One region of the Kitasatospora sp. NPDC056800 genome, then DNA from elsewhere that is predicted to be linked to it. Evidence: riboswitches for the same ligand, from Rfam matches in the RefSeq annotation. Region 1 holds a riboswitch; each other region holds the start of a gene.
What was found. A riboswitch is a leader RNA that binds a small molecule or an ion and turns the genes downstream of it on or off. The one in region 1 is predicted to bind cobalamin.
Positions count from the first base shown of each region.

Region 1 (3,955 bases):
CCGGGACCACGGCGTCCGACCGGGCCCGGCACGCGGCGGCCCGGCCGGAGCCGACGGCGCCGGTAGGGTCACCAGGTACGTGAGGGAGTAAAGATGCACGAGCTCATCGGCCGGATCGGCGCCCTGGACCCACGGGCGGCCGAGGCCCTCAGGGTGGTCTCCTACTTCGACACGCTGATCACCGGGGACGTCGGCCTGGACGGCCTCCTGCGCGGGGCCGCCGCCCTGTCCGGCACCGTCGCCGGTGCCGAACGGCACGGTCGGACCAGTCGGCGCGATCCGGAAGGCCGGCTCCTGGACGGCACCGCCGGCCGGGAGGCACGGACCCCGGTCCGCCCCTGTTCGAGCGGCAGCGTGTGGCTGGAACGGGAGGGCGGCGAGCACCCGAGCGACGCGGTGATCGTCGAGCGCCTCGCCTTCGCGGTCGACCTCCTCGACCTGCGCCGCGACGCGGGCGGCGCCCTGGAGACCGGCCTCGACGCGGCCCGGACGGTCAACGGGCGCATGACCGCCCTGGCCCGGCTGCGCCTGGCCGCGGGCACGCGGATCCGGCTAATCGCGACCGGCGCCGACGAGCGGGTGCCCGGCCCGCCGTCGGCGGTCCTGCCGACCCGCTACGGGATCCTGCGTGCGACTCTCGACACGACGGGAAGGGTGCCGCTCCCGGGCCGGGCCGGCCTGGGCCCGTGGGTGCGGGCCGACCGGGCGCCCGCGTCGTGGGACGGCGCCGTCGTCGCGCTCCGGCTGACCACCGAAGCCACACCCACCGTCGACGCGACGGACCTCGGCGCCATGCTCATGCTCGCCGAGGCCCACGACCCCCACGCCCCGCACGACGACGTCCGGGCGCTGCTGCGCCTCGACGCCCGCTCGGCCACGGTCCTGCGCGTGCTCGTGGAATCGGACAGCGTCCGCGCCGCCGCGGCGGAACTCGGCATGCACCACTCCACCCTGCAGGCCCGGCACGAGGCGCTGACCCGCGACCTCGGCTACGACCCGCGCACGACGACCGGCCGGATGCGCTACATCGCGGCCGCCCTCCTCCAGCGCCTCACCGACCCGGTCCCGGACGCGAAACCGGCCCCGGACCCGAAAGCGGCCCCGGGACCGGGCTGAAGGCCGAAGGGACCGGCTCAGCCCTCGGAGCGCCGCAGCAGGTAGGTGTCCATGATCCAGCCCTTGCGCTCGCGCGCCGAATCGCGCAACTCGCCGATCCGCGGGGCGGCTTCGGCGAGCGGACCGGCGACGAGGATCTCGTCGGGGGTGCCGAGGTACGCGCCGTAGCGGATCTCCAGCCCCTCCGGGTCGATCCCGGTGAAGGCGGCGCGGCCGTCGAGCATCACCACGACGTCGTCCACGCCCTCGGGGAAGCCATCGGCCAGCCGGCGGCCGGTGGTGATCTGCACCGGGCGGCCGACCCGGGTCAGCGTGGTGCGGTGGCGGGCCGCCAGGGCGGAGACGCTGCTGATGCCCGGGACCACCTCGTAGTCGAACTCGGCCGTGCCGCGGGCCAGGACGTCGTCCACCACGGCGATGACGCTGTCGTAGAGGCTCGGGTCACCCCAGACCAGGAACGCGCCCGTCTCGCCCTCGCCGAGGTGCTCGGAGAGCAACTGCTCGACCAGGTCGGCCCGGCGGACGCGCCAGTCGTCCACGGCGGCCGCGTACGCGGGGGTGGTCCGGTCCCGCTCCGCGTCCGGTGCCTCGACCACCCGGTGGCCTGGCCGGCCGTGCTCGGCCAGCATCCGGCGGCGGAGCCGGATCAGGTCCTGCCGGTCCTCGTTCTTGTCGAGGATGAAGAAGACGTCCGTGCGGGCGAGCGCCTTGACCGCCTGCAGGGTGAGGTGGTCGGGGTCGCCCGCGCCGATGCCGATGACGAAGATGTGCCGCATGGGAGGCATTCTGCCGTCCGGGACGCCCTGGTCGCGTCGGCGGCCGGGAGGGGCGCGTCGCGATGTCGGGCGGCGGCCACCGTGATGTCACGTTCGAACCCTTGACCGGATCTTTTCCGTATCGCCATGATGGGCCGTCATGTTGTGACTCCGCCGCTGGGGGAAGTCCGGTTCGAATCCGGCGCTGGCCCGCAACGGTAGGCCGCCGGCTCCCGGTCGGAGGCGAGCCCGAGTACCCGTCGGCGGAGGTGTGTCGTCCCTCCTCCCGTCGTGGTCTGCGGGCCGGAGCCCCGAGGGCCGCCCCGGCTGTCGCCGCCGCCCTCCGGGCCCCTGCGCGCGGGCCCGGAAAGGCCACCATGCCCACGCTCCGCCGCACCCTCGGTCTGCTCGCGATACCCGCCGTGGCGCTCGCCACCGCACTCCCGGCGGCCACCGCCGCCCACGCCGCGCCCGTGAACGCGCCCGCCGCCGCGACCTCGTCCCCGACGGTCCGCCCCGACGCCGCCGCGGGCGGCTGGCTGGCCCGCCAGCTCGTCGACGGCGACCACTTCGAGTCCGTCTTCAACGGGACCGCCTACCCCGACCAGGGCCTCACCATCGACGCCGTACTGGCCTTCGCCGCCTCGCGCGGCTCCGACGAGGCCGCCGCGAAGGCCACCGCCTGGCTGGCGAAGCCCGAGATCATCGGCGGCTACCTCGGCGACGGCACCGCCGAGGCCTACGCGGGCGCGACCGCCAAGCTGCTGCTCGCCGTCGAGGTCCGCGGCGGGGACCCGGCGGCCTTCGGCGGCGTCGACCTGCCGGCCCGCCTGCGGTCGCTGCAGACCGCCGAGGGCCGGTTCTCCGACCGCTCCCAGTGGGGCGACTACAGCAACGCCTTCGGCCAGTCCCTCGCCGTGATCGCCCTGCACCGCACGCCCGGTGGCGCCCCGGCGGCGGCCGTGGACTTCCTGGCGAACAGCCAGTGCGCGGACGGCGGCTTCCCGCTCTCCTTCGGCCAGGCCGCCTGCACCAGCGACGCCGACGCCACCGCGCTCGCCGTCCAGGCCCTCGCCGCCACCGGGCGTGCCGCCAAGGCGAACACGGGCCTGGGCTGGCTCACCGCCCACCAGAACGCCGACGGCGGGTTCGCGGCCGCCGGGGCGACCGCCTCCAACGCCAACAGCACCGGCCTGGCCACCCAGGCGCTGCTCTCCGGCGGACGCCTCGGCCCCGGCCTCAAGGCCTGGGGCCGGCTGGTGAAGCTCCAGCAGGGCTGCTCCGCCGACCCGGCGGTCCGCGGCGCCGTCGCCTACGACGCGACCGGCTTCAACGCGGGCACCGGCGCCCGGGCCACGGCGCAGGCCGTCCTCGGCCTCGCGGGCACTCCGCTGCCCACGCTCTCCGCCTCCGGGGCCGCCCCCGACGCCCCGACCCAGGCCTGCCCGCCGGTCCCGGCCACGCGCTGAACCACGCTGACACCGCGAGGAGTTCACCGATGAGCGACACCCCCACCCCGGTCCGCCCGGCCCGCCGTACGCTCGGGTCGATCGCCGCCGCGGCGGCCCTCACCGCCGGACTGCTCGGCGTCTCCGCCGTCCAGGCCCCGCAGGCGCGGGCGGCCGCCTGCGGCGGCACCACCGGCGTCACCGTCGTGGTCGACTTCACCGCCGTCGGCGGCGGCATCCAGACCGGCTGCGCGCCCGGCGACCCGGCCAGCGGCCTGGCCGCGCTCACCGGCGCCGGATTCTCGTACGCCTTCCACCCGCGCTACCCGGGCTTCGTCTGCACCATCAACGCCCTGCCGACGGCCTGCACCAACCCGACCGGCAGCGCCTACTGGTCGTACTGGCACGCCCAGCACGGCGGCCCCTGGTCGTACAGCAGCCTGGGCGCGGGCAGCTACGACCCGGCCCCCGGCGACGTCGAGGGCTGGTCCTTCGGCGCCGGCGCACAGCCGGGCACCACCGCGCCCTGACAGGCGGAGGGCCACCGGCGCCCCGGCCCCGTCTCCGGAAGGGGCCGGGGCGCCGGTGCCCCCGTCCTGCGTCGTCGTGCGGTCAGCCGCCGTAGCGCAGCGAGAC
Region 1 is NZ_JBHUAL010000008.1:72,874-76,828, reverse strand. It holds gene ACFRQN_RS03615 (hypothetical protein) at 94-1,116, shown strand; gene cobF (precorrin-6A synthase (deacetylating)) at 1,134-1,892, opposite strand; cobalamin riboswitch at 2,011-2,151, shown strand; gene ACFRQN_RS03605 (prenyltransferase/squalene oxidase repeat-containing protein) at 2,249-3,340, shown strand; gene ACFRQN_RS03600 (flagellar hook-length control protein FliK) at 3,370-3,849, shown strand; gene ACFRQN_RS03595 (hypothetical protein) at 3,932-3,955, opposite strand, start outside.

Region 2 (3,955 bases), on a different contig from region 1:
CGGCGAACCGGGAGGGCCGGCCGGGCGCCGGAACGTCGGCGCGGCGCTCGCGCAGGCCCTCGCGGGCGATCCTGGCGCGGCGCACGACGCCGAGTGGGGGAAGGTCGCGCAGGGGCAGGTTCTTGTACTGGCACCGGTTCGCGGCGGTTCCGCAGAGCGGCTCCGCGGTATGGGTGAACCGTGATTCCTCAACGGCCATCAGTGAAATCCCATCGGGTCGGAGATATCGGCACAGGCTAGCGCACCCGGTCTTTTACGCGCTGGCTCGTCGGACCCTACCGGCGCCATGTCGAAAGAAATAACACTAGACGCACTAAGAGCCCCATGGGGTGAAACATCGCCGTTCCCGGGGAATTCTGGTCAGGGTCCGTGTTCATGTGCGTGTAATGTTTCCATCGTTGTCGGGGTGGAGTGGCCGAGTGGCTAGGCGGCGGCTTGCAGGGCCGTTCAGATGGGTTCGATTCCTATCTCCACCTTTTACTTCCGAGTTCTTTCGAGACATTTCGATCCGTCTCGAAAGGCGCGCCCGGAACAGGACGAGCGGTGCGGTCACCTGGGGCTCCGGGGCACATCACCCGGCGAAGGGATCGCTCATGACCACCTCCCCCAGCGGCTCGGCCGCCGCGCTGCGCGCCGTCCAGGTCGCGGGGCCGGGTGCGGCCCCCGAGCTGGTCGAGGTCCCCTCGCGGGAGCCCGGCCCGGGAGCCGTGCGGATCACCGTGGAGGCGTGCGGGGTCTGCCACTCCGACCTGCTCATCGCCGGCGGCCTGCTGCCCGGCAGCACCTTCCCGATCACCCCGGGGCACGAGATCGCCGGCCGCGTCGACGCCCTCGGCGAGGGCGTGGAGGGCTGGCGGGTCGGCGACCGGGTCGCGGTCGGCTGGTACGGCGGCAGCTGCGGGCACTGCGACGCGTGCCGGGCGGGCGACGGCCTGCACTGCGCGCGGGTCGAGATCCCGGGCGTCGCCTATCCGGGCGGGTTCGCCGACTCCGTCGTCGTCCCGGCCGTGGCCCTGGCGGCGATCCCGGACGAGCTCACCGCGGTCGAGGCGGCGCCACTGGCCTGCGCGGGGGTGACGGTCTTCAACGCCCTGCGCCGCTCCGCCGCACGGCCCGGGGACACCGTCGCCATCCTGGGGATCGGCGGACTCGGCCACCTGGGCGTCCAGTTCGCCGAGAAGATGGGCTTCCGCACCGTCGCCATCGCCCGCGGCCAGGAGAAGGGGCCGCTCGCGCTCCGGCTCGGCGCCGCCCACTACATCGACAGCACCGCGGGCGATGTCGCCGAGGCCCTGCGGCAGTTGGGGGGCGCGAAGGTGGTCCTGTCCACCGTCACCAACGCGCCCGCCGTGGTGGCGACGATCGACGGGATCACCCGTCGGGGCGAGCTCGTCATGGTCGGACTCCCGGCGGAGCCGCTGGAGCTGAGCGCCCTGCAGCTGATCCAGGGCGACCGGAAGGTCTACGCGCACTCCTCGGGCATCGCGGTCGACACCCAGGACACGCTGCGCTTCGCGGCGCAGACGGGGGTGCGGGCCTGGGTCGAGGAGGTGCCGCTGGAGCGGACCGCGGCGGCGGTGGAGAAGATGGCCGCCAATCGGGCCCGCTTCCGCATGGTCGTCACCACCGGCCGCTGAGCGGCGGCCCTCGGAGTCGGCCCTCGGAGTCGGCCATCGGAGCCGGTCCCTCGGGGCCGGCTCCCGGCGTGTCCGGGCAGGTGGACGGGGGTGAGCGGCCCTCCGGCGGCGCGGCGCGGGCGCGTACCCCTGGACTTACTAGGACGTCCAACTATATGGTCGACGGCAGGTCCGCGGTGTCAGGGAAGCCGGTGTGAGTCCGGCACGGTCCCGCCACTGTGACCGGGGAGTCCGTCCTCGCAGATGACGGCCACTGGCAGCCAGCCGGGAAGGCCTGAGGGCGTGCGGTGATCCGGGAGTCAGGATACCGGCCGCGGGTGGTTCGTGTTTTCCACGAGGATGGAGACGACACACATGACTCCGGGCTGCTTCCGTTCCACCGCGCCCGGCTGTCCCGTGCCGACGACCGCCGGGGCGCCCGCGTCCTGACGTACCGTCACACCGTCGTACGCCCGTGCCGAGGGGCGCACCACCGTGCGCCCGCCGACCGGCGGCGGCCTCCATTCCTCCTCTCCCCACCCCTGTCGAGAGTAGGAACCGATGGTCCGAGAACTGACCCACTTCATCGCCGGCAAGCCCACCGCCGGCACCTCCGGCCGCTTCGGCGACGTGTACGACCCCAACACCGGCCGGGTGCAGGCCCGGGTGCCCCTGGCGAGCCGCGCCGAGGTCGAGGCGGTGATCGCCGACGCTGCGCAGGCCCAGCCCGCGTGGGCCGCCTGGAACCCGCAGCGGCGGGCCCGCGTCCTGCTGCGGTTCCTCCAGCTCGTCGAGCAGGAGAAGGACGAGCTGGCCCGGCTGCTCTCCGCCGAGCACGGAAAGACCGTGGCCGACGCCCACGGCGACATCCAACGCGGCCTGGAAGTCGTGGAGTTCGCCGCCGGCATCCCGCACCTGCTGAAGGGCGAGTTCAGCGACAACGCCGGGACGGGCATCGACGTGTACTCGATGCGCCAGCCGCTCGGCGTGGTCGCGGGCATCACGCCGTTCAACTTCCCGGCGATGATCCCGCTCTGGAAGGCCGCGCCCGCGCTGGCCTGCGGGAACGCCTTCGTGCTCAAGCCCTCGGAGCGCGACCCCTCGGTGCCGCTGCGGCTGGCCGAGCTGTTCCTGGAGGCCGGGCTGCCGCCGGGCGTGCTCAACGTCGTCAACGGTGACAAGGAGGCCGTGGACACCCTGCTGGAGGACCCGCGCGTCCAGGCGCTCGGCTTCGTCGGCTCCACGCCGGTCGCCCAGTACGTGTACGCCACCGCCGCCGCGCACGGGAAGCGGGCGCAGTGCTTCGGCGGGGCCAAGAACCACCTGATCGTGATGCCGGACGCCGACCTCGACCAGGCGGCGGACGCGCTGATCGGCGCCGGGTACGGCTCGGCCGGGGAGCGCTGCATGGCCATCTCGGTGGCCGTCCCGGTGGGGGAGGCGACGGCGGACGCCCTGGTGGCGAAGCTGGTCGAGCGGATCGGCGCGCTCAAGGTCGGGCGCTCGGACGACCCGGCGGCGGACTTCGGCCCGCTGGTCGGCGCCGACGCGCTGGCGCGGGTGCGCGGCTACCTGGACCTCGGGGTCGAGGAGGGCGCCGAACTCGTCGTCGACGGACGGGACTTCCGGCTGGCCGGGCACGAGGACGGCTACTTCCTCGGCGCCTCGCTGTTCGACCGGGTCACGCCCGGCATGCGGATCTACCGGGAGGAGATCTTCGGGCCGGTGCTCACCGTGGTGCGTGCCGCCGACTACGAGGAGGCGCTGCGGCTGCCCAGTGAGCACGAGTTCGGCAACGGGGTGGCCATCTACACCCGGGACGGCGACACCGCCCGGGACTTCGCCCGGCGGGTGAACACCGGCATGGTCGGGGTCAACGTCCCGATCCCGGTGCCGATCGCGTACCACACCTTCGGCGGCTGGAAGCGCTCCGCGTTCGGCGACCTCAACCAGCACGGGCCGGACTCGATCCGCTTCTACACCCGCACCCGCACCGTCACCTCGCGCTGGCCCTCCGGGGCCAAGGAGGGCGCGAGCTTCACCATCCCGACGATGGGCTGAGGCGCGCCGTGCACACCCATCTGACCGACGACCAGCTCGCCATCGTCGCGACCACCCGGGACTTCGCCCGCGAGCACCTCGCCCCGCACGCCGTCGCGTGGGACCAGGCCAAGCACTTCCCGGTCGACGTCCTGCGCAAGGCCGCCGACCTGGGCCTCGGCGGCGTCTACGTGCGGGAGGAGGCGGGCGGCTCGGAGCTCGGCCGCCAGGACGGCGTGCTCGTCTTCGAGGCGCTGGCGACCGGCTGCCCGTCCATCGCCGGCTACCTGTCGATCCAC
Region 2 is NZ_JBHUAL010000130.1:20,254-24,208, forward strand. It holds gene ACFRQN_RS25760 (hypothetical protein) at 1-199, opposite strand, end outside; tRNA gene ACFRQN_RS25765 (tRNA-Cys) at 406-476, shown strand; gene ACFRQN_RS25770 (alcohol dehydrogenase catalytic domain-containing protein) at 594-1,637, shown strand; cobalamin riboswitch at 1,777-1,968, shown strand; gene ACFRQN_RS25775 (CoA-acylating methylmalonate-semialdehyde dehydrogenase) at 2,178-3,677, shown strand; gene ACFRQN_RS25780 (acyl-CoA dehydrogenase family protein) at 3,686-3,955, shown strand, end outside.
Region 2: another riboswitch for cobalamin. It lies ahead of ACFRQN_RS25775 (CoA-acylating methylmalonate-semialdehyde dehydrogenase); the one in region 1 lies ahead of ACFRQN_RS03605 (prenyltransferase/squalene oxidase repeat-containing protein).

Region 3 (3,955 bases), on a different contig from region 1:
CCAGAACCGGCCGCGGCTGCGCTGCGCCGCCGGGACGAGCAGTTCCAGCGCCCGGTGCAGCCGCTCGGGGTGGAGCGGTCGGCGGCGCTCCCACAGCAGGGTGGCGACGCCCGCCTCGTCCCGCTCCTGCGGCAGCAGCGCGAGCGCCGGGTTGACCCGGTCGCGGGCGGCGGCCACGTCGAAGCCGCCGAGCGCGGCCCGGGTGAGCGCGCCGGTGCCGAGCCGGACGGTCCGGGCGGTGGCGTGCAGCTGGCGCAGGAGGGCGAGCCCCGGCGCGTGCGCCGCGGCGCGCGGCACGGCGAGCGTGCCGGCGTACTCGATCTGGTGGGCGAGCGCCTCGGCGCGGGTCCGGTCGTCGCGCGAGGCGGTCTGCTCGCCGTGCTCCACCAGGTCGTCGGGGACGGAGAGCTCGCCGACCAGCCGGTCCGGGTCGACGGCGGTGACCACGCCCGCCAGTTCGACGGCGTCGTCGAGCGGCCGCCCGTCCACCTCTCCCCCGGCGATCACCTCGACCGCGGGGTGCGGGTCGCTGCCGCCCCACAGTTCGACGATCGCCAGTCCGTACCGGCCGCCGTCGGCGATCTCCAGCAGCCGGGGCAGCAGGTCCTCGCGCAGGGCGCAGCACGGGCAGTCGTTCGCCAGCGGTACGTCGGCCGCGTCGAAGGCCCCGGCGGCGTCGCGCAGCTCGCAGCGGACGGTGCCGAGCGCGGCGTCCCGCAGGTCGTGGTGCAGGACCACGGCGTCCACCGCGGCCGCCGCCAGTTCCTCGACGGCGGCCCGGCGCTGCTCCGCGTGCAGGCCGGCGACGACCACCACCGGCAGCCTGGTCCCGTCCACGGCGCTCACCAGCTCGCCTTGCGGACACCGGGCAGGTGCCCGGCGTGGGCGTGGGCGCGCAGGTTGACCCGGGAGAGGCCGAAGGCCCGCAGGTAGCCGCGGGGCCGGCCGTCCACGGCGTCCCGGTTGCGGACCCGGGTGGCGCTGGCGTCGCGCGGCTGGCGGGCGAGCTCGGCCTGGGCGGCGGCGCGCTCGGCGGGGCCGGTGCCGGGGTGGGCGATGGTCCGCTTGAGCTCGGCCCGGCGCTCGGCGTAGCGGGCGACGACGGCGCGCCGCCGCTCGTTCTTGGCGATCTTGCTCTGCTTGGCCATCAGACCTTCTCCCCCCGGGCGCGGATGCGGGCGACGGCGGCCTCGATGCCGATCGCGTCGACGGTGCGGATGCCCTTGGCGCTCAGCGCCAGCCGGACGTACCGGCCCTCGCCGGGCAGCCAGTAGCGCTTGCGCTGGATGTTGGGGTCGAAGCGGCGGCCGGTGCGGCGGTGCGAGTGCGAGATCGCGTTGCCGAAGCCGGGCCGGCGGCCGGTGAGTTGGCAGCGGGCGGACATGGGTGCTCCCTGGCGTCCGGGAATGGGCAGGACCGGGCTCACGTTACACCAGATGAAAATGACTTCCATTTCGATGTACGGTTCGAGCCAACCCCTCGGACCGGAACCCGAGACCCCGACCCCCAGACCCCAGGAGGACGTCCCATGGCCCGCAGCGAACTGCGCCCGGTGATCAGGCTCCGCTCCACCGCCGGCACCGGCTTCACGTACGTGACCCGCAAGAACCGCCGCAACGACCCGGACCGGATGGTCCTGCGCAAGTACGACCCGGCCGCGGGCCGGCACGTCGACTTCCGCGAGGAGCGCTGACCCCGGACACGCGAACGGCGCCTCCCCGGACTCGGGGAGGCGCCGTGGGTGGCCGGGCCGCTCGGCTCAGGAGCCCTCGGGCGTCCAGCGCTGCTCGACCCGGGCGAGCTTCCAGTACCCGATCGCGATCGCCCAGACCACCACGAACAGCCCGGCGATCGCGTAGCCCACGTTGTCCAGCGAGATGTCCGCGACGAACCCGGTGACCGGGTCGGTCAGGTCGAGCTTCTCGTGCAGCACCCCGACCAGCTCGATGGTGCCGATGATGAAGGCCACCGCGATCGACAGACCCGTGATGGTCAGGTTGTAGTACACCTTCCGGACCGGGTTGGCGAAGGCCCACTGGTACGCGAAGTTCATGAACGTCCCGTCCAGGGTGTCGAACAGGCTCATCCCTGCCGCGAACAGCAGCGGCAGGCAGACGATCGCGTACCAGGGCAGCCCGGAGGCCGCGCCCGAGCCGGCCATCACCATCAGGGTGACCTCGGTCGCGGTGTCGAAGCCCAGGCCCAGCACCATGCCCACCGGGAACATCTGCCCCGGCCGGGTGATCGAACGGGTCGCCCGGTTCAGCACCCGGGCCATGAAGCCGCGCGAGTCGAGGTGCGCCTCCAGCTCCTTCTCGTCGAACTTCCCGGCCCGCATCGAGCGGAACACCCTGAGGATGCCGAGCAGCGCCGCCAGGTTGAGCGCGCCGATCAGGTAGAGGAACACGCCGGAGGTGGTCGTCCCGATCACGCCCAGCCACTTGTGGGTGGCCGACTCGTCGTCCATCAGCGTGTTCGCCAGCTGCGCGCCGCCCGCCACCAGGGCGGCCATCAGCACCACCATCGAGGAGTGCCCGAGGGCGAACCAGAAGCCCACCGAGACCGGCCGCTTGCCGTCCGCCATCAGCTTGCGGGTGGTGTTGTCGATCACCGCGATGTGGTCGGCGTCGAAGGCGTGCCGCATCCCGAGGGTGTACGCGGTGATGCCGAGGCCCACCCCGAAGACCTGGGTACCGACCGCGTACCGCTCGGGCGCGACCAGGAAGATCAGCGTGCCGAAGGCCACCACGTGCATGGCCACGATCACCGCCATCAGCCCGGCCGTACGGACGGTGTCCTCGCGCCGCCATCTGAAGCTGGGCAGCACGGAAGGGGCCGGCTTCGCGCCGGCGGCAACGGTTTCGGGCAGGGTCATCTGCGGATCACGCTCCAGCACCTCGTGGAAAACCTCGTGAGATGCCGTGGCCGGTCTCCTGGCTGACGGGATACCCGTGCCCGCCTTCCCAGGTGCGCGAGGCACCCAGTGGCTCCGTGGGCACGGACGACGTTCCTCCGCGGGCGGAGGAACGACCCGATCACAGTGGCGAGGGCCGCTCCGGGCTGGGACCCCTGAGGGTCCGTCACCGGTCTTCCCGAGCACCACGGCGGGGAACACCGTAGGGGCCGCGCCCCGACCCGTGCAAGGCTGCGCACCTGCGCAGGTGTCCAGGATCACAGGCGACCGCCTGCAAGAATGTCCGCATGCATCTCGTACCGGCCGACCGCGCGGGCCACCGCACCATCGACGGGCACCGGGTCTGCGAGGCCATCGCCGCGATCGGCGACCCCGCGCACGTCCGGTCCTGGGCCGAGCGGTTCTCCCTGCTCGCCGACCCCGGACGGCTCGCCCTGCTGCTCGCCCTCCACCGGGCCGGCCCGCTCGCCGTCAGCGACCTCGCGGTGGCCACCGGCATGCGCGACCCCGCCGTCTCCCAGGCCCTGCGGCTGCTCCGTACGGCCGGCGTGGTCACCGGCGACCGGGACGGACGAGTGGTGCGCTACCGGCTCGTGGACGAGGCCATGCGCCCCCTCCTCGACGAGTGCGCCGCCGCCGAGCACCACGAGCCCAGCGCGGCAGTGGGCTGACCCCTCCCGCCGACGCCTGCCCGACCTGCTGACTCCCGCTCGGTCCGCCGACTCCCGCCCGGGCCGCTGACTCCCGCTCGGGAAGGCGCGCCGTGAACGGCCCCGGCCAGTACGATCATGATGTGCCGTCCCACCCCCATGCCTGGCCCGCCGACCGCTGGAACACCGACCCGGTCAAGGCCCGCGTGCTGGCGGTCGCCCGCACCCTCACCTCGGCCACCCGGGTGCTGGACGTCCTCTCCCTGCTGAGCCCGCACGGCATCGAGTGGTACTTCACCGTCAACCCCGGTTCCGTCTTCGCCGACCGCGCCCTGGACGACTACCTGCACGGCCTGTCCGGCTTCACCGTGCTGGACTGGGACGACGCCGT
Region 3 is NZ_JBHUAL010000003.1:64,582-68,536, reverse strand. It holds gene ACFRQN_RS01445 (CobW family GTP-binding protein) at 1-837, opposite strand, end outside; gene rpsN (30S ribosomal protein S14) at 843-1,148, opposite strand; gene rpmB (50S ribosomal protein L28) at 1,148-1,384, opposite strand; gene rpmG (50S ribosomal protein L33) at 1,529-1,693, shown strand; gene ACFRQN_RS01425 (HoxN/HupN/NixA family nickel/cobalt transporter) at 1,760-2,875, opposite strand; cobalamin riboswitch at 2,906-3,119, opposite strand; gene ACFRQN_RS01420 (metalloregulator ArsR/SmtB family transcription factor) at 3,202-3,585, shown strand; gene ACFRQN_RS01415 (hypothetical protein) at 3,708-3,955, shown strand, end outside.
Region 3: another riboswitch for cobalamin. It lies ahead of ACFRQN_RS01425 (HoxN/HupN/NixA family nickel/cobalt transporter); the one in region 1 lies ahead of ACFRQN_RS03605 (prenyltransferase/squalene oxidase repeat-containing protein).